Regions from separate parts of the Roseovarius sp. THAF9 genome, predicted to be linked through region 3. Evidence: riboswitches for the same ligand, from Rfam matches in the RefSeq annotation. Region 3 holds a riboswitch; each other region holds the start of a gene.
The links. A riboswitch is a leader RNA that binds a small molecule or an ion and turns the genes downstream of it on or off. The one in region 3 is predicted to bind thiamine pyrophosphate.

Region 1 (5,827 bases), 1.6 Mb from region 3:
CCGAGATAGTCGCGCAGGACCGGCGGCGGATCGTCGAGAAGATCGGCGGTCGGCTGCGGGGCGTGAGCGGTGGCATCGGCCACGAGAATGGCCTGCGCCGTGATGCGGCGGGCGTCCTCTGGCGCGTGGGAGATCATCATGATCGTCGCGCCGGTTTCCCCCGCGATCTCGGCCACGAGGTCGAGCATCTCCATCCGCAGGGCGGGGCCGAGCGCGGCGAAGGGTTCATCGAGCAATAACAGCGGCTTGTCCTGAAGCATGACGCGAGCCAGTGCGGCGCGGCTGCGCTGGCCACCCGACAGTTCGCCGGGTTTGCGGGTGTCCATGCCGGCGAGACCGACACGGTCGAGCGCGGCTGTGACGCGGGTCCTGTCGTCCTGCGACAGGCGCAGGTTGGGCGACAGGCCGAGGCCCACGTTCTGCGCGAGCGTCAGGTGGGGAAAGAGGTTGTCCTCTTGAAAGAGCATGGCGACGGGGCGGGCGCCCGGGGGCTGATCCGTGATGTCGATGCCGTCCCACGTGATGCGGCCATGCTTCACGGGCAGGAAGCCCGCGATCCCTTCGATCAGGGTGGACTTGCCCGCGCCGGAGGGGCCGATCACCGCGACGGTCGCGCTGTCTGGCACGGTGAGGTCGGCGGTCAGCGCGAAGCTGCCGTTGCGGATGGTCGCGCCCTCAAGTTTCAGCATGGCGGTGCCCCCCACGGTCCAGCAGCCAGAAGACTCCGAAGGACAGGATCAGCAGAAGGAAGGACGCGGCGGCGGCGGCCTCCATCTGGTAGGAGCCCATGAGGCGGTAGATCTGCAATGGCAAGGTGGCCACGTCCGGGTCGGCAAAGAGCGTGATGACGCCGAGATCGCCCATCGAGAGGGCGGCGGCCAGACCGGCGGCAAAGCCGATCTGCGGGCGCAGGCGGGGCAGCAGGACATGGCGCAAAAAAGGCAAACCGGCCATGCCGAGAGACAGGCCGAGACGGCCTTGGCGCGCCATGATATCGCGGGCGCGGGGCACGAGGATGCGCAGCGCGAAGGGCAGGACGGTGATAGCGTTGACCAGCGCGGTGACGGGAAGCGCGAAGGCTTGGGGGTTGGCATAGGGCCGGATGGCGATGAAGAGCCCGGTGCCGATCACGAGCGGCGAGGCGGCGAGGCCGAGAAGGCCCGCGATTTCAACCATACGGCCCCGTTCTGTCGCGATGGCGGTGGCCATGGGCAAGGCCATGCACAGCAGCAGGACCGTGCTGAGCGCGGCGACCCATAGGGAGGTGAGCGCGGCGGTCCAGACCTGGCCCGGCATGTCGGCAAAGCCGGGTAGGCCGGACAGAGCGATGGCCATGAGCGGCACGAGCAGGAAGACTGCCGCGACAAGGATGAACAGCGCGTCAATGCACCGCGCGGTGGTCGTTTTTCCGTCGAACCGGCGCAACCCGCGGTCGAGACCGGAGCCGAACCCTTCGCCGCGCGCCAGCCAGAGGGCGATGCCACCGGCGAAAACCGTCAGGCCAAGCTGCACGGCGGACAAAAGCGCGGCCCGCCCAAGATCGAAGTCAAACCTGAACGCTTGGTAAATGGCGAGTTCTATCGTGGTGGCACGCGGCCCGCCGCCGAGGGTGAGCGCGACCGCAAAGCTGGTGAGGCAGATGGCGAAAATCACGGTGAAGGCGCCGGGGACTAGACGCAGAAGCATGGGCAGTTCGATCACGCGGAACATCGACCAGCCATCGATGCCCAGAAGCGTGGCAAGGCGGAAACGTTCGGCGGGAATTTCCTGCCAGCCTTGCAGGACAAGGCGGGTGGCAAGCGGCAGGTTGAAGAACACATGCGCGAGGACCACGCCGTGAAGCCCGTAGATCTGCACCGGAGGCAGGCTGAGCGTGCCGAGGGCCGCGCTGACCCAGCCGCCACGCCCGAAGACCTCGATCAGGCCGAGCACGGCGACGATCACGGGCAGGATGAACGGGGCGCCCAGAAGGGCAATCAGCAGGCTACGGCCGCGGAACCGGCGGCGGGCGAGGGCGCGGGCGACGGGGATGGCCAGAAGCACGGAAAACAAGGCTGATAGGGTGGCCTGTACCAGCGTGAAGCGCAGGGCGGCCCAGTCGGCAGCATTGAAGCCGCGCCCGGTTTCGGCGCGCAGGGCGACCGCCAGAAGCGCCCCGAAGATGAGCACCGCCACGAGGGCGGCGGCGCTCCATCCCGGTCTGGCGCTTAGCGGCTGAGCGCGTTCAGCCATTCATCCAGCGCTGCATCGCGGGCGGCGGCGGCCTCTTCGGCGCTGAGCAGCAGGGATTTTTCCGGTTGGATCAGGGTGTCGAATCCGTCGGGCAGGCCCCCCTCAAGCTCCTTGGCCGGATACATCCAGTTGGTCGTCGGGATGACGGACTGGAAGTCCTGGGTCAGCATGAACGCGAGGAAGCGATCGACCAGTTCGGGCTGGTCAGTAGAGGCCAGTTTCCCGGCTACCTCGACCTGCATGTAATGGCCCTCGTCGAAGGCGGCGGCGGTCTTGCTGGCGTCCTCCTCGGCGATCAGGTGATAGGCGGGCGATGTGGTATAGGAAAGCACCATGTCGGCCTCGCCTTCGAGGAAAAGGCCGTATGCTTCGGTCCAGCCCTTGGTGACGGTGACGATGTTGTCCGACAGGCCTTCCCAGATCGCCGGGGCCTCGTCGCCATAGGCGGTCTTGACCCACATCAGCAGGCCCAGGCCGGGCGTGGAAGAGCGCGGATCCTGGATGACGATGGAGGTGTCGCTGTCGGCCAAGGCCTTGAAATTTTTGGGCGCGTCCATGTCCTTGTCGTGGACGAAGGCGAAATAGCCCCAGTCGTAGGGCAGGAAGACCGGGTCGTCCCAAGAGATCGGCAGATCGAGGTCGGGGGACTGGCCGTGTTCGGCGAAAAGGCCGGTGTCCTTGGCGGCGGCCATCAGGTTGGTGTCGAGGCCGAGGACTATGTCGGCGTCGGTATTCTGCCCCTCCAGCCGGACGCGGGCGAGAAGGGCCGCGCCGTCCTCGACGCCGACGAGATTGAGATCGCAGTTGCAGGTGGCCTCGAACGCCTCTTCGATCTGCGGGCCGGGGCCCCAGTCGGCGACGAAGCTGTCATAGGTGTAGACGGTCAGTTCGGGCGTCCCGCTTGAGTCCTGCGCCATCGCGGACGTGGCGGTGAGCAGACATCCCGCAGTGAAAACAAGGCGTTTCATGGCATCCTCCCTTTCGGCGGAAGGGGCGGCGCGATGCGGGTGCATGACCTTCCCTCCGCCGGTGTCAGCCGGTTCAGGTTCAACGGGTTCGCGATGTGCATCTCAGTCGCCGGGTCTTGGCCGGTCGACACCCCGAGGTTTCAAAGAGGAACGTAGGGGCAAGCCGTGGGCGGGACAAGGCGAATTGGCGAATCGGAAGGTTAATCTCGTCGGAAGGCCCGGAATGACGTCGGTATCGCGTCGGTATTCGGGTGGTATCGCGTCGGTGTTGGCGTCGCTGGTAGCAGAGTAAACGTACAGCGCGGGGTTGCGGCGAAGTAAGAGCAGGTTGACGGTTGCCACAGCCGGTGAGGTTCCGGGTCACGCCCGGGACGGGGTGTGCGGACTGTTGCGGGCTGACCGAGGGCGCATGGGCTTTCGCCCACCCTACAGGATCTGGAAATCGTTGCGGTCGTAACCTTGCAGGTAAAGGAGCGCCGTGAGATCGCCGTGGTTGATGCGCAGATCGCATTCGGCGGCGACGGAGGGCTTGGCATGGAGCGCGACGCCGCTGCCGGCGCGGGCGAGCATCCCGAGGTCGTTCGCGCCGTCGCCCACCGCCAGCACGTCGATGTCGGAGATGTTGAGGCGGGCGGTGATGTCGGCGAGCGCCTGCACCTTGGCCGCGCGCCCCAGGATGGGACGGGCAACGTCGCCGGTGAGCTTGCCGTTCTCGACAAGCAGGGTGTTGGCGCGGTTCTCGTCAAAGCCGAGCAATGTCGCGATATGCGAGGTGAAGGCGGTGAAGCCGCCCGAGACGAGGGCGGTGTAGGCGCCGTGGGCCTTCATCGTAGCGAGCAGGGTGGCGCCGCCGGGCATGAGGGTGATGCGGGTGTCGAGCACCTCGGCGATGACGTCTTCGGGAAGGTCTTTCAGAAGCGCGACGCGTTCCAGAAGGGCGCCTTCGAAGTCGAGTTCACCGTTCATGGCCCGGGCGGTGATGTCTTTCACATGAGCGCCGACGCCGGCCTCCTCGGCCAGTTCGTCGATGCACTCCTGCTGGATCATGGTGCTGTCCATGTCGGCCAGCAACATGCGCTTGCGGCGGTTTTCGGACGGTTGGACGACAAGGTCGGTGCGCAGGGTTTGCAGGTTGTCCCAGACCTCCCATTGGTTGTCGGGGAGCGCGGCCATGTCGAACTCCGCCGCCTCGTCGGGCGAGAGCCAGCGGGCGTCGAACCCGCCCCAGGCGTTGCGCAGGTTCTCGACCAGGGCGGGGTCGAGTGTGCCCGGAGGGGCGATGAGGGTGGTGGTGAACATGGGGGCGTCTCCGCTGTGCGCTTAAGGTGCGGCATAGCGCAGGTTGGGGTGGGGTTCTAGGTGGGGATGATTGGCCGCGCGGAATCAAGGCGCAGCTCACTGCGCTGCCGCGCGATCGCCAGACCGCCCGGACGAGCTGGCGATTGGGAGACGTCGGCGCGCCGATCAAAAGTTTTCCGGATTTAGCTGACATAAAGTGCCCTGAAGTGCTGGCGGTCGCCATCCCGCGGTCTGGCGACCACGCGGCTTGGGATGGAGCGCGTGGGTTTTCACCCACCCTACGCGCGCCGAAACGAAGTTTCCTATGATAGCCGTCCGGGTCGCATCCGTACACTGAACTGCCGCTGGCAAGCGATTTCTAGGCTTGCGGGCTGCGGGCGACAGGCGTATCCAGACAATTGGGACACCCCTCCCCAACGAGGGGCGCTTATCTGGAAGGATAGCAGCAATGGCTACTGACTACCCGGCGACGCGGCCGGCGAATCCGCGTTTTTCCTCCGGCCCCTGTGCCAAACCCCCCGTTTTTGACCTGAGCAAGCTTAACGACGCCCCGTTGGGCCGGTCGCACCGTGCCGCCGTGGGCAAGGCCAAGCTGAAGGCCGCGATTGACGGCACGCGCGAGGTGCTGGGGATTCCCGACGACTACAAGGTCGGCATCGTGCCCGCGTCCGATACCGGCGCGGTCGAGATGGCGATGTGGAGCCTGCTTGGCGAACGCAAGGTCGAGATGCTGGCTTGGGAAAGCTTTGGCGCGGGCTGGGTCACCGATGCGGTGAAGCAACTGAAGCTCGATGCCGAGGTCAAGACAGCCGAGTATGGCGAGATCGTCGATCTGAACGGCGTGGATACGGACAATGACGTGGTCTTTACGTGGAACGGCACGACGAGCGGCGTGCGCGTGCCGGATGGCGATTGGATCAAGGCGGACCGTCAGGGGCTGACGATCTGTGACGCGACCTCTGCGGCGTTTGCGCAGGACCTGCCGTGGGACAAGCTGGATGTGGTGACGTTCTCTTGGCAGAAGGTGTTGGGCGGCGAGGCGGCGCACGGGATGCTGATCCTGAGCCCCCGCGCGGTGGAACGGCTGGAGAGCTATACGCCGCCCTGGCCGATGCCGAAGATTTTCCGACTGACCAAGGGTGGCAAGCTGAACGAGGGCATTTTCGAGGGTGCGACGATCAACACGCCGTCGATGCTGGCGGTGGAGGATTACCTGCTGGCGCTCGACTGGGCACGCTCGGTCGGCGGGCTGAGTGGCCTGATGGCGCGGGCGGATGCCAACACCAAGGCGGTGGCGGATTTCGTCGGCACGCATGAGTGGGTCGCGT
Region 2 (5,827 bases), 1.1 Mb from region 3:
GGCGGCCAATCGCGCGGTGCGTTTTTTCCTGTCGGATTTCGGGCAGCAGATGTTCCGTATCTGCGTCGCGGAATCCTATCGTTTTCCCGAACTGGGCCAGAGGTTCTATGCGTCTGGTCCGGGCCTGTTCAGCGAACGCATGGGGCGGCTGCTGACACCCTATGTCGATCGCGGGGAGCTGAAGATCGACGATATGGATCTTGCGACGAAGCAATTCGGAGAGCTGTGCAAGTGCGATCTGTTCGTCCGCTGCCTGTGCGGCGTGGACTGCGACACGTCCGAGGCGGGAATCGAGCGCGTGGTGACGGGTGCGGTCGAAACCTTCCTGGCACGCTACGGCACCTGAGGCTGAGAAAAGAGTGCGGGCGGTGCAAGACATCACCGCCCGAAGATCACCCCGAAGATTTCAACAAACGTTAACGGAGCGCTCAGGCACCCACGTCGATGATTGCCTGTGCCAACAGCGGCACGGTTCTCGCGTTAAGTCCGGCGATGTTGATCCGGCTGTCGCCGACCATGTAAATCGCATGATCGCGGCGCAGCGCCTCAACCTTGTCGGACGCGAGACCGAGACGCGAGAACATGCCGCGATGCTGGGCGATGAAGCCGAAACGGTCGGAGCCCGAGAGCCTGCGTAGCTCCTGCGCCAGTTGCTCGCGCAGTCCCAGCATGCCGCGGCGAACCTCTTCGAGTTCGGCTTGCCAATCGGCGCGGAGGGCGTCGTCGTTCAGCACCAGCGAGACCAGCCGCGCACCGTGATCGGGCGGGAAGGAATAGTTCTGGCGGTTGAGATAGGCCAGATTCGCCTGCGTCGTGGGGCGGCGGGCGCTGTCTTGGCAGACGGCCATCAGAAGGCCGGTACGCTCGCGATAGATGCCGAAATTCTTGGAACAGCTGGCGGCGATCAGGACCTCGGGGCAGGAGGACACGACGTGGCGCGTGCCGGCCGCATCAGCATCGAGGCCGTCGCCGAAGCCCTGGTAGGCGATGTCGATCATCGGGATAGCGCCCTTGGCGTTGGCGAGGTCGGTCACCTCGCCCCATTGCTGCATCGTCAGGTTGGCGCCGGTCGGGTTGTGGCAGCAGCCGTGCAGCAGGATCACGTCGCCTGCCTGAACGCCGTCCAGATCCTGCATCATGCCGTCGAAATCGACGCCGCCGGTTTCGTTGTCGAAATAGCGGTAGGGGACGTGTTCGATCCCCATGTGTTTCAGGATGCTGAGGTGGTTGGGCCAGGTCGGGTCCGAGACGAACACGCGCGCACCCGGGTTGGCCATCTTCACCAGATCAAACGCCTGCCGCACTGCGCCGGTGCCGCCGGGCGTGGCGACTGCCGCCACCGCGTCGCGCGGGGCGGAATCGTCGAGAATGAGCTTGATCATCGCGTCGGAAAAGGCCGGGTCGCCCGCGAGGCCGACATAGGCCTTGGTCTCTTCCTCTTTCCACCATTCCTTTTCTGCGGCCTTGACCGCGCGCATGATCGGCGTGCGGCCTTCGGCATCCTTGTAGACACCGACGCCGAGGTCGATCTTGGTGTCGCGCGGATCGTCCTTGTAGGCCTGCATGAGAGCCAGGATCTTGTCGGCGGGTTGCTCTTTGAGGTGTTCGAACATCAGGCTTCTCCGGTTGCGACGGAGACGGTGGGGAAGGCGCCCCATTCGGTCCATGATCCGTCGTAAAGCGCGTGGTCGATCTTGCCGATCCGTTCCAGCGCAAGGTTGATCACCGCAGCTGTCACGCCGGAGCCGCAGCTTGTGATGACGGGCTTCGAGAGGTCCGCGCCGGCGGCATCGAAGACCGCGCGCAATTCGTCGGGGGATTTCATCGTGCCGTCGTCGTTGAGCAGGGTGCTGTAGGGCACGTTGCGGGAGTTGGGGATGTGCCCGGCGCGCAGCCCTTCGCGCGGTTCGGGCTCGTCACCCCGGAACCGACCGGGCGCACGGGCGTCCAGGATGGTGTAGTCGCCCAGCTTGGACGCCGAGGCGACCTGCGTCACGTCCTTGACCCGGTGCGCCTCGCGCCGGACAGTCATGTGCCGGTCGCGGATCATCGGGGGCAAGTCCTCGGTCGGGCGGCCCTCGGCCAGCCACTTGGGCAGGCCGCCGTCCAGAACCGCCACGTCGTATTGTCCCATCAGGCGAAAGAGCCACCAGACACGGGCCGCCGAGAAGAGGCCGTGGCTGTCGTAGACCACCACCTGGTGACCGTCGCCCACGCCCATCTGGCGCAGGCGCGACATGAACTTTTCCACCGGAGGCGCCATATGCGGCAGGTCGGAGCGATGGTCGGAAATGTCGTCGATATCAAAGAACCGGGCGCCGGGGATGTGGGCCTCGTCGTATTCCGCTTTCGCGTCGCGCTCGACGCCCGGCAGGAAATAGGTGGCATCCAGAACCCGCAGGTCAGGATCATTGAGATGCGCCGCCAGCCAATCGGTGGATACCAGTGTTTTCGGATCGTCGTTTGCCATGACAGCCCCCTGAAACCGTTGCTATTGACGTAGCGCGGGACGCGGGACAGTGCAAGCGGGCGGGGTGTGCTGTGCCCAGTGTCAGCGGGTCAGCAGATTGCGCAGCAGACCAGCGGCCAGAAGGCAGGCGCCGCCGCCCAGTCCTCCCGCGGCCAGTTGAGTCGTCAGTGCCGTGGGGTCGAGTGCGGCGCTGTCGGGCGCGGTTTGCGCAAGGCCGCCAAAGCCCAGCAAGCCAAGGGCATGGCCGCCCAGGGCGCCGCCGAGAACACCGGCGAAAGAGTTGATCATGAGGCCGAGATTGAAGCGGGGAACAAGGCCGCCGGCGACGTTGCCGCCGATGGCGCCGGCAATGAGGCTGAGCAGTAGATCCATGCCTTTGGTCTTCCCCTTCCAGGCTGCGCGGGTGGCGCGACACGGGCAAGATAGTAGCAAATGGCGCGTCAGCCGCGGAGGGCGAAAACCAAAGGCGTCACATACCGTGGCGCAAAAGCCGCTGCTTCTGGCGGTTCCAGTCGCGCTTGGCCTCGGTCTGGCGCTTGTCGGTGTTCTTCTTGCCCTTGGCGATGCCGATCTTGATCTTGGCGATACCGCGGTCGTTGAAATACATCACCAGCGGCACGAGGGTCATCCCCTTGCGCTGGGTCTCGTTCCAAAGGCGCGCCATTTCCTTGCGGGAAACCAAGAGCTTGCGGCGGCGACGGTCCTCGTGGCCGAAAGGCACGGCCTGTTCGTAGGGGGCGATGTAGCTGTTGACCAGCCACAGCTCGCCATCCTCGACCGCGGCGTAACTTTCGGCGATGTTGGAAGTCTTCTGGCGCAGGGATTTGACCTCGGAGCCTTCGAGCACCATTCCGCATTCGAGATCGTCCTCGATGGCATAGTCGTGCCGCGCCTTGCGGTTCTCGGCGACGACCTTGTAGTTCGGGTTGATCTTGGGTTTCACCATGTCGGGCCTGCCTTGGGAACGTGCAAGAAACGAAGATAGCCCCTGCAGGTCCACCTTCCAACCCCTTGTGGCCGAATCGAAAAGTTAACACTGGGAAGAAGTCGAAAACCGCGTCGGTATCGCGTCGGTATGTCCGACTGTATCGCGTTGGTGCACGGACGCGAACCCCTTTCGTAAAGACGCCGCGCGTTGCGCGCCGTGCCGGTGCGGTTGACAGAGGGCCGCCCGCGCTTATCCTGACGTCCGAGCCAGGGGCGCCTTCGGGCTGAGATGCACCCTTTGAACCTGAACCAGATCATGCTGGCGGAGGAAGGCGGGACCGGAGCCGGTCGGACCCAGCCTTTCGTCGCCTCGAAAGGAGCCGGATGACCCTCGAGACAAGGAACACAGCCAAGGGCCGGATTGCCAACATCCTGTCGGTCGCGGGCTCGGACCCGTCGGGTGGGGCGGGCGTGCAGGCCGATCTCAAGGCGATCTCGGCGAACGGAGCCTACGGCATGGCGGTGCTGACGGCGTTGACGGCGCAGAACACCCAAGGCGTGCAGGGCGTGCACATGGTGCCGCCGGACTTCGTGGCGGATCAGATCCGGGTGGTGGCCGAGGATGTGCGGATCGACGCGGTGAAGATCGGAATGATCGCCACGGCAGAGATCGCGCGGGCGGTGGCGGACGCCTTGCCGGACGTGCCGGTGGTGCTGGACCCGGTGATGGTGGCCAAGGGGGGCGCGTCGCTTTTGGCCGAGGACGCGGTGGTGGCGCTGCGCGAAGCGCTGGTGCCGAAGGCGGCGGTGATCACGCCGAACGTGCCGGAGGCGGCGGCGTTGCTGGGCTGCGACGAGGCGGTGACGCGGGAGGCGATGGCCGAACAGGCGGAGGCGTTGCGGGCGCTGGGCTGTGGCGCGGTGCTGCTGAAAGGCGGGCACCTTGAGGGCGAGAGCAGCCCGGACGTGCTGGCTGATGCGGGTGGCGTGCATTGGTTCGAGGGCGCGCGGGTGGCGACGCGGAACACCCACGGCACGGGATGCACCCTGTCGGCGGCGCTGGCGGCCCGGATCGGGCGGGGAGACCCTTTGCCCGAGGCGGTGGCCGAGGCCAAGGCCTATGTCGCGCGGGCGATTGCCGGGGCCGGAGCGCTGGATGTCGGGTCGGGCCATGGGCCGACGCATCATTTTGCGGGGATATGGGCGTGACGTTCGTATCAGAGCGCACCCCGCCCCGGACCTGATCCGGGACCTCTGACCCGATGGAAACAAGATTGCCTTTGGCGGATCCGGATCGGCCGGTTCCCGCTCTCGGGAATCGCGGCGGGACGTGGTAGGCTCTGGCAACCCAAGCGGAGCCCCGTGCCATGCCTTCTCCCAGCGTCAGCCTTCTTGTCGGGACCACCAAGGGTGCCTTTATCCTGTCCGCAGGCGCGGGCCGCGACAGTTGGGACGTGACCGGCCCGCATTGCGACGGTTGGTGCATCAACCACATGGCGGGCGATCCCGACACCGGCACGATCTGGGCCGGGGGTGGCGGTGCGTTTTTCGGGGCAGGCGTGTGGCGGTCAGAGGATCGGGGCCGGTCCTGGACGCTGGAGCGCCTGACGCGCGGGCAGATGGATGACTGGGCGGCGCACGATCCGGGCTTTGCCGAGATGATCGGCTGGACCGACGCGCCGCTGCCGTTCGACGACGCCTTTGAACAGGTCTGGTCGCTGGGGTTCGCGCACGGGACGCTGTATGCCGGGACGAAGCCCGCGACCCTTCTGAAGAGTACCGATCATGGCCGGACATGGGCCCAGGTGGATGCGCTGACCGCGCATCCGTCGGCGAAGGACTGGAACCCCGGGGCGGCGGGACTGGTCCTGCACACGATCGTGTTCGACCCCGGCGCGCCCGAAAAGCAATGGATCGGGATTTCCGCCGCCGGGGTCTTTGCCACCGAGGACGGCGGGGCGACTTGGGAGCGGCGCAACCGGCTGTCCAATGCCGAGGCCTGCGGCGCGCATGACCATCCCGCCGCCCCGAGCGGCGGTGAGACCGGGCATTGCGTGCATAACATCATGCGCGCCCCGGGCGACGCGGACCTGCTCTATCAGCAGAACCATCACGGCGTCTGGCGGTCCTCTGATGGCGGGCGGTCGTGGGACGACATCACGCCGGGTCTGCCGTCGACCTTCGGCTTTCCGATCCGGGTACATCCGCGCGATCCGCGCACGATCTGGACGCTGCCGCTGAATGGCGACATGGCGGGGCGGTATCCGCCCGACGCGGCCTGCGCCGTCTGGCGGTCGCGCGACGGGGGCGAGACGTGGGAGGCGCTGCGCGAGGGGCTGCCGCAAAAGAACTGTTTCTTCACCGTGCTGCGGCAGGCCATGGCGGGGGATACGCTGGATACGCCGGGGCTGTATTTCGGAACCAATTCGG
Region 3 (5,827 bases):
TGACCTACACGCGCACCCCCTCGCCATTGTCGCGCTGCCAGGGCATCTCGCTCAGCGCATAGGCCAGCAGGATCGACCGCAGGATTACCGGCACAACCACGCCGCCCCCAATGGTCAGCGCTTCGGCCGCATGCGCATTCAGCGGGCGCGGCACAATCTTCGTCACAAAATAGATCAGCAAGTTCAGCGCCACCCACAACACCCGGGCCCCACCAAGCATCAACTAGAAAAGCGTCACCAGCACCTCGGCGTCGCGCCCCGCCGGATCCAGAACCGATTGCGGAGCGTACCAGTCGCCCAGCGCAAAAAACGGCAATAGGACCGCCGGCCACCTCACAGCAGGAACCGGGCCAGAAGCCCCGCGCCCACCGCGTAGGGCAGCATCGCCAACAGGAAAACCAAGCCGTCGCGGGTCAGCATCGCCATCACAAGAAGGCAAACGCCCGTGGCCGCAATCGACCCCGAGAACGGGATAAACTCAAGAAACGGCATGGCCATCCCGCTCAGCAGACAGATCCCCTGCGGCACCCACATCAACGGGCGGTGAAATAGAAAAGAAAGGCGTTGACCGGTATGGCGCTCGATCCACTCCATCACCGGCGTGATCCGTGCCATCGCGTGGTCAAGCTTGTCGCCATCGATGGTCTTTCGCTTCAGCCGGCCCGGCAGATAGAACTCCTTCATCCCCAGGATCAATTCGACCGAGAACAGCGCTATCAGAATACCGCAAACCATCGACACACCCGGTATCCCCGACAGTGGCGTCGCCGCGATCAGCGCTGGCACGAAAATCAGGGGCAGAACCCCGGCCTGCCCGGCGGCCTCCAGGATCGAACCCAGGGAAACCTCCGGCTTGTCGGCCACCGACCGGATCCTTTCGATCACGTCCATCAGAGGATGGGCACTCGATACTTCGGTGGTGCGGGTCACGGTGCGCAGTCTTCCGAGCACTCACCACCACCGGCCAATGTAAAGGATCCGTCCCAAAATTCGAGGCGCGGAGCCGGGCCAGGAAATCTTGCAGATTGTCTGTGATGCATCTTTGGCTTTCTTGTATCGCGGATATAACGCCGATGCCCAAATTCAGTTCCCGCAAAAACTGCCCCGCCCGCTGTTTCCCGTCAGGACGGTGGCATTGGCCCAGGTACTGCCCCCGGAGCTTAGGATGAGTGATGTTCCAGTATGCCTAGCGCCAGACGAAACGGCAATCGTAAAGCACGCCGAACACCCCGCGCTTGCAGACCCGCACGCGCTTGGCCTTGCGTTTGGGCTTCGGCTTGGGCTGAGTTTGCAGGAACGCTTGGTACTCGGTCTCGCTTTGCTCGCGAAGGGCGGTCAGTTGAAAATCGTCGAGATATCCGCTGACCGGGAAGCCCTGCTCCGCCTGCCACGACGTAATCGCCGTGCGGGTATTCGGTCCAAAGACGCCGTCTGCGCCGCCGGGATCGTGCTCAACCAGGCGCAGGCGGTTCTGGATCTCGCGGCGCTCGCTGCGCGACAGGTCCAGCGCCGCCTCGATCTCTTCGGTCGCAAGCGCCGTCGGATCCACCCGCGCCGTGCCCAGAACCTCCGGCTCCGTCACCAGCGGGGCGGACTCGACGATGTTGACCGTGCCCACCGTTTCAGGCGTGAACGTCGCCTCATAGGTCGTTTCGGTTCCGCTGACAGTATAGGGCGCGCAGTCTTCCAGTGCCACGACGGCATCCAGAAACAGCCGCCGGTGAATCGCTGATTGCGCCTCGTCGCCCACGTGCCGGGGGATACCCCGCAAGAGGCCCGCACTGTCCAGAACGAAGCTGATCGTAACCGCGTCATCGCCGTCGGAGCCTGTCGCACCGTTGTAACAGGCGGCGATCTGGTCCCGCAGAGGGCGCGCCGTGCCGGGCTGGTCCAGTGGCAGCGGATCATTGCGCGTCGTCGCCGGTTCGGGCAGCACGTCCGCCTCGGGCACCTGCGCCGTTGTTGCACGGTCTTCGTCATCCGCCGCGCCGTTGGCGGCAGGATCGGCCCGGTCCGCATCCGCCCCGGTCACGTCGATGCCGGCGCCGCCCTGCGCCGGTGCAGAGTCCTCGAGAGGCGTCGCGGTGACCGGCGGCTCCGGCAGTGGCTCGGGAAGCGGCTCTGCCCCTTGCGTCTGACCCATTGCTCCACCCGCCCCGAGCGTCAGCGCCGCGCAAATCCGGACACCCGCTCGAAACCGAAGATTGAACAAACCGCGTGCGCCTGTCACAACATCGCCCTCCATGATCCTATGCGCAGAATAAGGCGTGCAAGGGCCCGAACGTCAAGGTTGAGCCCGTGAAACGGCCCCGTCGACGGCGGCGCAATGCCAACCGCTGCCGCGCCGGCGGGCCAATTGGGCGCGCACCGGATTGGCCAGATTGCGCATCAGACGTTGCAGCACGCGCATCGCTGAACTATCTATGCAACCGATGCGGCGCCCGCGCACACCAAGGATGCCGGACCGCAAAATTCATCCGTCGGGGGGCCCGCAAAGGGCTGAGAGGTGCGCGCACCGACCCGTCGAACCTGATCCGGGCAATACCGGCGTAGGGAACGGGTAGAATGTGCAAGCAAGGCACAGGCTCATTCTTACGTTGGCACGCCCCCAGACATGGAGACGCGCCAGTGACACAGCGATTGACCACGCCCGCAGCAGGCCCGCCGGCATGACATCCGTGACCGTCATCGGCGCCGGTGTCGCCGGTCTGTGCGTGGCCCGCACCCTGCTGGATCGTGGCGTGGCAGTGACTCTGATCGACCGCCACGCAACGCCCGGGCCGCATGCCTGTTCGTGGTGGGCCGGGGGAATGCTCGCCCCCTTTTGTGAAGGCGAGAGCGCCGAGGAACCCGTGCTGCGCCTCGGGGCTGAGGCCGCCGATTGGTGGAAGGCCCATACCGACTGCGTCATCCGGCGCGGTTCGCTAGTGGTTTCACCGGGCCGCGACAAGGCCGATCTCGCGCGCTTTGCCCGGCTGACAACGGGCCACCGCGCCGTCACCGGCCCCGAGATTCCCGAACTGGAACCAGACCTCGGCACGCGTTTTGATCGCGGTCTTTTTTTCGAGAGCGAGGCGCATCTCGCCCCTCGCGCCGCGCTGGCGACACTCCACAACAGCCTCATTGCCGACGGTGCCACCTTCCGACAGGAAGAGGCCGACCCGGACGCCCTTGCCGCCAAGGGATTGACGGTTGACTGCCGCGGCTTTGCCGCGCGCGACGCCCTGACCGATCTGCGCGGCGTGAAAGGTGAGATGCTGATCCTCTCCTGCCCCGATGTGACCCTGTCACGTCCAATCCGCGTGCTGCACCCTCGCGTGCCGATCTACGTCGTGCCGCGCGGCGACGGGATGTTCATGCTCGGCGCCACGATGGTCGAGGGCCGCGCCGGACGCAACGTCACCGCCCGCGCCATGCTGGAACTGCTCAGCACGGCTTATGCGCTGAACCCGGCCTTCGGCGAGGCCGAAGTGGTCGAGATCGGCGTCGACAGCCGCCCCGCCTTTCCCGACAACCTGCCGCGCATCCGCCGCGACGGCACACTGATCCGCGCCAACGGGCTTTACCGCCACGGCTTTTTGCTGGCTCCCGCGCTGGCCCGTATGGTCGCGGACCTGATCCTTCACGACAAGACACCGGAGGTTTCCGATGAAATTGCAGCTTAACGGCACGCCCGTGACTGCCGAGGTCGCCACCCTGGCTGACCTTCTTGCGGCCCATGGCTACGGCGACGCCAAGGTGGCGACGGCGGTCAACGGCACCTTCGTGCCCGCGCCTTTGCGCGCCGACCACACGCTTGCCGAAGGCGACAGCATCGAAGTGCTGGCGCCCATGCAGGGCGGCTGAGCCATGCGCGACTTCTACGGCACCACGCTTGCCAACGGCTTCATGCTGGGCACCGCCCAATACCCCTCGCCCGCCATCCTGGCCGAGGCGTTCCGGCGCAGCGGCGCCAGCGTCGCCACCGTCTCGCTACGCCGCGAAAGTGGGCAGGACCGCGCGGGCCAGGATTTCTGGAACCTGATCCGCGATCTGGGCGTGCACATCCTGCCCAACACCGCCGGCTGCCACAGCGTGAAAGAGGCAGTGACCACCGCGCACATGGCGCGCGAGGTGTTCGACACGCCCTGGATCAAGCTGGAGGTCATCGGCGAGGAAGATACCCTGCAACCAGATGTCTTCGGCTTGGTCGAGGCCGCGCGCATCCTGACCGAGGACGGCTTCCAGGTCTTTCCCTACACCACCGAAGATCTCGTCGTGGCCGACCGCCTGCTCAACGCCGGCTGCGAAGTGCTTATGCCCTGGGGCGCGCCGATCGGCTCGGGGCTGGGCCTGAACAACATCTTCGGCCTGCGCGCGCTGCGGGCGCATTTCCCAGACGTGCCACTGGTGATCGACGCAGGTCTGCGTCTGCCCTCACAGGCGACGGCGGCGATGGAGCTGGGCTATGACGCAATCCTTCTCAACACCGCCGTGGCCAAGGCGGGCGACCCGGCGGCGATGGCCGAAGCCTTCGCGCTTGCCCTCAAGGCCGGGAAACTCGCCCAATCCGCCGACCCGATGGAGCCGCGCGACATGGCCGCCCCGTCGACTCCGATCATCGGCAAGGCGTTCCTCGAATGACGCTCGACCCCTTCTATCCCATATTCGACAGCGCCGACTGGATCGAACGCCTCGTGCCTCTTGGCATCAAGCTGGTGCAACTGCGCGTGAAGGACGCGGCACCGGACACCCTGCGCGACCACATCCTGCGGTCCAAGGCAGTCTGCGACGCGCATGGCTGCACGCTCATCGTCAACGACCATTGGAGCGAGGCCATCGACACTGGCTGCACCTACATTCATCTTGGACAGGAAGACCTTGATACCGCTGACATATCTTCCATCCGTGATGCTGGCCTGCGCCTTGGTATCAGCACCCATGACAAGGCCGAACTCGACCGCGCGCTGGCACTGAAACCCGACTATATCGCCCTCGGCCCGATCTATCCGACCATTCTGAAAAAGATGAAGTGGCACGAACAGGGCCTCGACCGCCTGACGCAATGGCGCGGCCTGATTGGCGACCTTCCACTCATCGCCATAGGCGGCATGTCCGTCGACCGCGCTCCCGGTGCTTTTGCAGCAGGCGCCGACGTTGTGGCGGCGGTTACCGATATCACCCTCAACGACAGCCCCGAAACGCGGGTGCGCGAATGGCTGGCGGCGACAAGATGAACCGCTACACCCGCCAGATCTGCCTGCCCGGGATGGGTGAGGCCGGACAGGCCGCCCTGGATGCGGCGCATGTGCTGGTGGTCGGCGCAGGCGGGCTGGGCGCACCTGTCCTGCAATACCTGGCCGGTGCTGGCGTAGGGCACCTGACGCTGGTTGATGGCGACACGGTTTCCCTTACCAACCTGCACCGCCAGACGCTCTTTCGCGAGGCCGATATCGACCGTCCCAAGGTCGAGGCGGCCGCCGACACCCTGCGCCGCCTCAACACCAACTGTACCATCGACACCGTCTTGGCCCCGCTCGATCCGGTCAACGTGTCCGACCTCGTGGCGCAGGCGACGCTTGTGCTCGATTGCGCCGACAGCTTCGCGGTCAGCTATATCCTGTCCGACACCTGCCGCGCCGCAGGCGTGCCGCTCATCAGCGCCTCGGTTTTGGGCGTATCAGGCTACGCGGGCGGCTTCTGCGGCACCGCGCCCTCCCTGCGCGCCGTCTTCCCCGACTTGCCCGATCGCGCCGCGACCTGCGCCACGGCGGGCGTCATGGGGCCGGTCGTCGGCATGATCGGGGCGGCACAGGCGCAGATGGCGCTGGCCTGCCTGACCGGGCAG
Region 4 (5,827 bases), 490 kb from region 3:
GTCCGGGCGGGCGGCTTGGGCGGCTGGCTCATGCGGCCATGCTCGTGAAGCGGGAGGTGGCGCGGGTGATGCGGCTGGGGGACGGGGCGCGGTCGGCGTAGCGTTCGCCGAGAGTTTGCGGCCCGGCGGTGATCTGGAAATAGTCGTAATCGCCGGGGCGGTCGAAGGCGCAGAGATACTGGAAATGCAGGCGGAAGAAGCGCCAGCGCAGGGCCTTCCAACGTTCCGGGCTGAGGGTCTGGGTGAAGGCCGCCGAGAGGATCAGGGGCCAGCGTTGATTTTCCGGCGCAACGCCGGAGACGGCGACGGGATCGCAGAGCGCGAAGGCGCAGCCGTCGCCGGGGGCGGTGACGTCGACCCAGGCGAGTTCCTCGCGGGTCGAGAGGTAGTGCAGGTCTGCGCGGAGGCGGTGGGCGTCTTTCAGGAAGGACACCATAGGAACGACCTGCCCCAGCGTGAGGAACGAGAGTGTCGGGCCGTTTTCCGGCATGCGGCCTGCCCGGATGAGGTCCGCGAGGATGGAGACGCCCAGATGCGCGCCGGAGGAATGGCCGACCACCAGAACCTCGTCCACGTCCGTGGTGAGTGCGGCGGCGATCTCGGTGGTGAATTCGGCCATGCGGGCCTCGAGCTCGGGCGGGTTGGCGCCCTTGGACTGGGCCGAATAGGCGTAGTCGTGCATGAGGTAATAGGCGAAGAGCTTGTTGTCGCGGGCCTTGAACCAGCGCAGAAGCAGGTAGGCTGCGACAAGGCTTATGGGAATTCCAGCATAGATTGCAAAGGTGAAACCGTCGGAAAACCACTGATCGGGCTTGCGAAACAGGGCTTCCCACCCTGCGACAAATCCGTACCAGACGCCGAAAGCAAGCAGCAGCGCCAGCGCCAGTTGCACCAGCAGGAACCCGACTGGGTAGAGGGCCGCGATGACCGGCCCCTTGCGCAGGCGCATCAGACGAAAGAGCGCGCCGGAGGCGATATAGGTCCAGGCGGTGCGGATGAGTTGCAGGTAGGTGCCGGCGATGCCGCGTTCCATGCTGTCGCGGACAATGTCGGACCAGACCAGCACGTCGAACTCGGTATGGATGTCGTGCCCGTCGATATACGCATCCACTTGCCAGCCATAGCGGCCTTCGGAGGTCCGGGCCGACAGGGCGAGGTCATAGCCCGAGAGGCCCGCCTGTTCCGCGCCCTCCTTGCGGTAGAGCTCGCGGTAGCGGCGGGGATGGATGGGATCGTATCCCGGTAGGTAGAACACCCGGCGGCGGGTGACGGGGGCTTGGGTGGGGCTGCTCATGCCAGACCTGTCTTGGCCTCTTCTTGCTGCCACATTAGCCCATTATTGGGGCGAGAGTAAGGCTTTAGCCCACCAGTGCCAGCGCCGGGAACATCTCGAGCAGCCAGTAGGAGAAGGCGGCGAACCCACCCGTCAGCATCAAGAGGCCGATGGTCCAGAGGAGCAGGCCCATGATGCGCTCGATCTGATCCATGTGGCGTTTCATCCAGGCCATCAGGCCGGTCAGGCGCGGCAGGAACGCGGCGACCAGCAGGAAGGGAATGCCAAGCCCCGCGGCATAGACCGCGAGCAGCAGCGTGCCGCGGGTGACCGAGGCTTCGGACGCCGCCAGAGACAGGATCGCGCCCAGCTGCGGGCCGATGCAGGGCGTCCAGCCGAAGGCGAAGGCGAGACCGAGAATATAGGCGCCGAACGTGGTGCCGCCCTTGTCGCCCACGTCGAGGCGCGCCTCGCGGTCCATGATGCCGATGCGGAAGATGCCAAGGAAATGCAGGCCGAAGATCATCACGATGAGGCCCGCGGCGGTGTTGAAGTAGTCCTGGTATTGCAGGAACGCGCGGCCAAAGGTCGAGGCGGCGAAGCCGAGGAACAGGAACACGGTCGACAGGCCCAGCACGAAGAAAAGCGCGGGCAGAATCGCCTTGTTGCGCGTGGTGCGCTCGGACTGCAGGTCGGTCACGGTGACGCCGCTCATGTAGGCGAGGTAGGGCGGCACGATGGGCAGTACGCAGGGGCTGAGAAACGAGAAGACGCCGGCCACGAGCGCGATGGCCATGGCGGGGATCAGGGTGGCGTCTATGAGATCGATTCCGAACATGCCTTTCGTCTAGTGCAAAATTCGGGGGGCGTCACGCGGCGTGGGGTCACGGGCGGGTCACATCTCGGTGGACAGGCTGTAACGGTTGGATTACCTCCACGCGCATGAGCGAACCTGAGACCATCGACGCCGTGGGGCTCTTGTGCCCCCTGCCCGTGCTGAAGCTGCGCAAGCGGATGAAGCCGCTTGGTGCGGGCGAGGTGGTGGTGCTGCGGGCGGATGACCCGGCGGCGGTGATCGACGTGCCGCATTTCTGCGCCGAGGCGGGGCATGAGCTGATCGAGACGGTCGAGGACGGGGCTGTTACGCTTTACCGGGTGCGCAAGGGCTGAAACGCGCGGGGTGCGACAACGGCGCAGGGGGCGGCAGGCCGGTTGCGCTGTACCTCAGGGGAGCCACGTCATATAATTGTTACGTTCCCGAATGGCGCGAGGCGCGTGTTTCGGTGTGTTGTGCCAGATCGGAAGACGTTCCCGCAAAGACCGCGCCACCGCGGCCTTTGCCGAAGCTCGGAAGGAGTGGCGCAGATGGCAAAATCGACGAAGAAACCCACCGAAACCCCGGACGCGACCGACCCGGCCCATGCTGGCATGGCGGCCGCGATGGCCGCGTTCAGCCCGGTGGCGACGACCGCATGGTTCGACATGGTGCAGGAAAGCATGCGCTTCATGTCCGAACGGCTGGAGAAGGACCTGGAGGCGCAGCGCGCGATGCTGGCCTGCAAAACGCCGCAGGAGCTGATGCAGGTGCAAAGCGATTTCATGAAGAAGGCGTTCACGGACTATACCGAAGAAACGCGGCGGATGATGGAGATGATGGGCGTGGCGATGAAGGTGGATATCAAGGACACCGCCCCGACGACCCGGCGCAATTACGACGATGTGCCGGTCTGATCCGCACCGCCCAAGACTTTTCCCGATTGTCCGTTGAAATGACGGCGGCGCTTCGCTAGCCTCTCGCTTACGCAGGGGGGTCCCGCCCAGGGGACTGAGAGGCTGACAGGGCATGTGCCCGGTGACGCGACCCTTTGAACCTGACCCAGTTGACACTGGCGTAGGAAGCTAGGATCGCATCCCCGGACATCCGGGCACTGTTTTCCGAAGACGGGGCGCATCGCCCCCGCGTTTCCCTCAAGCCACGACTCATCTGGTGTCTTTTCGAGTAATCGCTTGAGGAGCGCCAAAATGAACGTACCCAATCCCAAGATCACCACGGGCGAGCTGCCCGCGTCGCGCAAGATCTACGTGAAAGGCACGCAACACCCCGAGATCCGCGTGCCGATGCGCGAGATTTCCGTGCATCCCACGTCCGGCGAGGAACCCCTGCCCGTCTATGACAGTTCCGGGCCCTATACCGACCCGAATGTTCTGACCGATATCCGCGAAGGGCTGCCCCGCCTGCGCCGCGACTGGATCGAGGCGCGCGGCGATGTCGAGGAATACGAGGGCCGTCATGTGAAGCCCGAGGATAACGGTTTCGTCGAAGGCGACCGACTGACGCCGGAATTTCCCAATATTGCCGCACCGATGCGGGCCAGGGACGGCAAACCTGTCACCCAGCTGGCCTATGCCCGTGCTGGCATCGTGACGCCGGAGATGGAGTTCATCGCGATCCGCGAGAACCAGATGCGCGAGGCCGTGTCCGAAGCCCGCGACGGCAATGACTGGGGCGCCAATATACCCGATTACGTGACGCCCGAATTCGTGCGTAACGAGGTGGCCGCGGGCCGGGCGATCATCCCGGCCAACATCAACCACCCCGAAAGCGAGCCGATGATCATCGGGCGCAATTTCCTGGTGAAGATCAACGCCAACATGGGCACCTCCGCCGTCACATCCTCGATGGAGGAGGAAGTGGACAAGCTGGTGTGGGCAATCCGCTGGGGCGCGGACACGGTGATGGACCTTTCCACCGGGCGCAACATTCACAACACGCGGGAATGGATCATTCGCAACAGCCCTGTGCCGATCGGGACCGTGCCGATCTACCAGGCGCTGGAGAAGGTGAACGGGATCGCCGAGGACCTGACCTGGGAGGTGTTCCGTGACACGCTGATCGAACAGGCGGAACAGGGCGTGGATTATTTCACCATCCATGCCGGCGTGCGGTTGCACATGGTGCCGATGACGGTGGACCGGGTGACGGGCATCGTGTCGCGTGGCGGGTCGATCATGGCCAAGTGGTGCCTGCACCATCACCGCGAAAGCTTTCTCTATGAGCATTTCGAGGAGATCTGCGACATTTGCCGGGCCTATGACGTGTCGTTCAGCCTTGGCGACGGGCTGCGGCCCGGGTCCATCGCGGATGCCAATGACGAAGCGCAGTTCGCCGAATTGGAGACGCTGGGCGAATTGACCAAGATCGCCTGGGCCAAGGATTGCCAGGTGATGATCGAGGGGCCGGGCCATGTGGCCATGCACAAGATCAAGGAGAACATGGACAAGCAATTGGAGTGCTGCCACGAGGCGCCGTTCTATACGCTTGGACCGCTCACCACGGATATCGCGCCGGGGTATGACCATATCACCAGCGGGATCGGCGCGGCGATGATCGGCTGGTTCGGCTGCGCGATGCTGTGCTACGTGACGCCGAAGGAGCATCTGGGCCTGCCCGACCGGGACGATGTGAAGACCGGCGTGATCACCTACAAGATCGCGGCCCACGCCGCCGATCTGGCCAAGGGTCTGCCCGGGGCGCAACGGCGCGACGATGCGCTGAGCCGCGCCCGGTTCGAGTTCCGCTGGGAGGATCAGTTCAACCTGTCGCTGGACCCGGAAACGGCGCGGGAGTTCCATGACCAGACCCTGCCAAAGGAAGCGCACAAGGTGGCGCATTTCTGTTCGATGTGCGGGCCGAAATTCTGCTCGATGCGGATCAGCCACGACATCCGGGCCGAGGCGCAGAAGGAAGGAATGGAGAAGATGGCCTCCAAGTTCCGCGAAGGCGGGGATTTGTACGTGCCGGTGGACGAGACGAAGGAGTGAGCGCCGGGTGGACCCGGCGCTCATCCCGGACCTGATCCGGAATCTCTACGGTCGGGGGTCCCGGGTCAGGCCCGGGACGGGCGGGTCTTGGACCGCCGCGCAGCACAAAAAAACGCCGGGGTCCTGCCCCGGCGTTTCATGTTTCAGTCAGAGCAACTTAGCTGCCGAAGGACCACCAGCCCTTGCGCTTGGGCTTGTCCTCGGCCGGCTCGGGCGTAGCGGTCTCGGCCCTGTCGGCGGCCTCGGCGGCGACCGGCTCGGGCTTCTTGCGCGGAGCGCGTTTGCGGGCCGGCTTCGCCTCGGGCTCGGATGAGGCTTCGGCGGCCTCGGGTGCCGGCTCTGCCGCCGGCTCGGGCGTTGCCTCTGCGGTCGCCTCTTCGGGCGCAGGCTCTTCCTTTTTCTTGCGCGAGCGCGGCTTGGGCTTCGGCTTCTCCGCAGGTTTGTCCTCGGGCGCGATCTCGGCCGTCTCGGACGGGGTCTCGGCGGCGGCCTCTTCCTTAGGCGCGTCGTCGGTCTTTTTCTTGCGAGAGCGGCTCACGCGCTTGGGCTTGTCCTCTTTCGGGGCCTCTTCGGAGGCGTTTTCGGACTCGGCTGCGACGGGCTGGGCCGGTGCGTCGTCCTTCGGCGTCTCGTCCTTTTGGTCGGACGTACCGTCGCCAGAGGGCTGACCATTCTCCTGCTGATCGCCGTTCTGGTTCTGCCCGTTTTCGCCATTGCCCGATTTCGAGCGCG

Region 1: another riboswitch for thiamine pyrophosphate. It lies ahead of thiB (thiamine ABC transporter substrate binding subunit); the one in region 3 lies ahead of FIU86_RS05805 (FAD-dependent oxidoreductase).
Region 2: another riboswitch for thiamine pyrophosphate. It lies ahead of thiD (bifunctional hydroxymethylpyrimidine kinase/phosphomethylpyrimidine kinase); the one in region 3 lies ahead of FIU86_RS05805 (FAD-dependent oxidoreductase).
Region 4: another riboswitch for thiamine pyrophosphate. It lies ahead of thiC (phosphomethylpyrimidine synthase ThiC); the one in region 3 lies ahead of FIU86_RS05805 (FAD-dependent oxidoreductase).

The regions. Positions count from the first base shown of each region.
Region 1 covers NZ_CP045404.1:3,697,794-3,703,620, reverse strand. The annotation lists gene FIU86_RS18165 (ATP-binding cassette domain-containing protein) at 1-689, opposite strand, end outside; gene FIU86_RS18160 (thiamine/thiamine pyrophosphate ABC transporter permease ThiP) at 676-2,232, opposite strand; gene thiB (thiamine ABC transporter substrate binding subunit) at 2,208-3,200, opposite strand; TPP riboswitch at 3,234-3,345, opposite strand; gene serB (phosphoserine phosphatase SerB) at 3,627-4,499, opposite strand; gene FIU86_RS18145 (phosphoserine transaminase) at 4,948-5,827, shown strand, end outside.
Region 2 covers NZ_CP045404.1:53,581-59,407, forward strand. The annotation lists gene FIU86_RS00240 (TetR/AcrR family transcriptional regulator) at 1-346, shown strand, start outside; gene FIU86_RS00245 (amino acid aminotransferase) at 429-1,613, opposite strand; gene sseA (3-mercaptopyruvate sulfurtransferase) at 1,613-2,470, opposite strand; gene FIU86_RS00255 (hypothetical protein) at 2,552-2,842, opposite strand; gene smpB (SsrA-binding protein SmpB) at 2,940-3,416, opposite strand; TPP riboswitch at 3,657-3,745, shown strand; gene thiD (bifunctional hydroxymethylpyrimidine kinase/phosphomethylpyrimidine kinase) at 3,782-4,606, shown strand; gene FIU86_RS00270 (exo-alpha-sialidase) at 4,765-5,827, shown strand, end outside.
Region 3 covers NZ_CP045404.1:1,176,802-1,182,628, reverse strand. The annotation lists gene FIU86_RS05820 (hypothetical protein) at 5-193, opposite strand; gene FIU86_RS05815 (exopolysaccharide biosynthesis protein) at 334-951, opposite strand; gene FIU86_RS05810 (peptidoglycan-binding protein) at 1,187-2,143, opposite strand; TPP riboswitch at 2,472-2,573, shown strand; gene FIU86_RS05805 (FAD-dependent oxidoreductase) at 2,670-3,665, shown strand; gene thiS (sulfur carrier protein ThiS) at 3,649-3,846, shown strand; gene FIU86_RS05795 (thiazole synthase) at 3,850-4,623, shown strand; gene FIU86_RS05790 (thiamine phosphate synthase) at 4,620-5,216, shown strand; gene FIU86_RS05785 (HesA/MoeB/ThiF family protein) at 5,195-5,827, shown strand, end outside.
Region 4 covers NZ_CP045404.1:1,663,305-1,669,131, reverse strand. The annotation lists gene FIU86_RS08215 (cytochrome P450) at 1-32, opposite strand, end outside; gene FIU86_RS08210 (hypothetical protein) at 29-1,294, opposite strand; gene FIU86_RS08205 (cytochrome c biogenesis CcdA family protein) at 1,359-2,111, opposite strand; gene FIU86_RS08200 (sulfurtransferase TusA family protein) at 2,216-2,443, shown strand; gene FIU86_RS08195 (phasin family protein) at 2,639-3,004, shown strand; TPP riboswitch at 3,068-3,188, shown strand; gene thiC (phosphomethylpyrimidine synthase ThiC) at 3,296-5,095, shown strand; gene FIU86_RS08185 (ribonuclease E/G) at 5,253-5,827, opposite strand, start outside.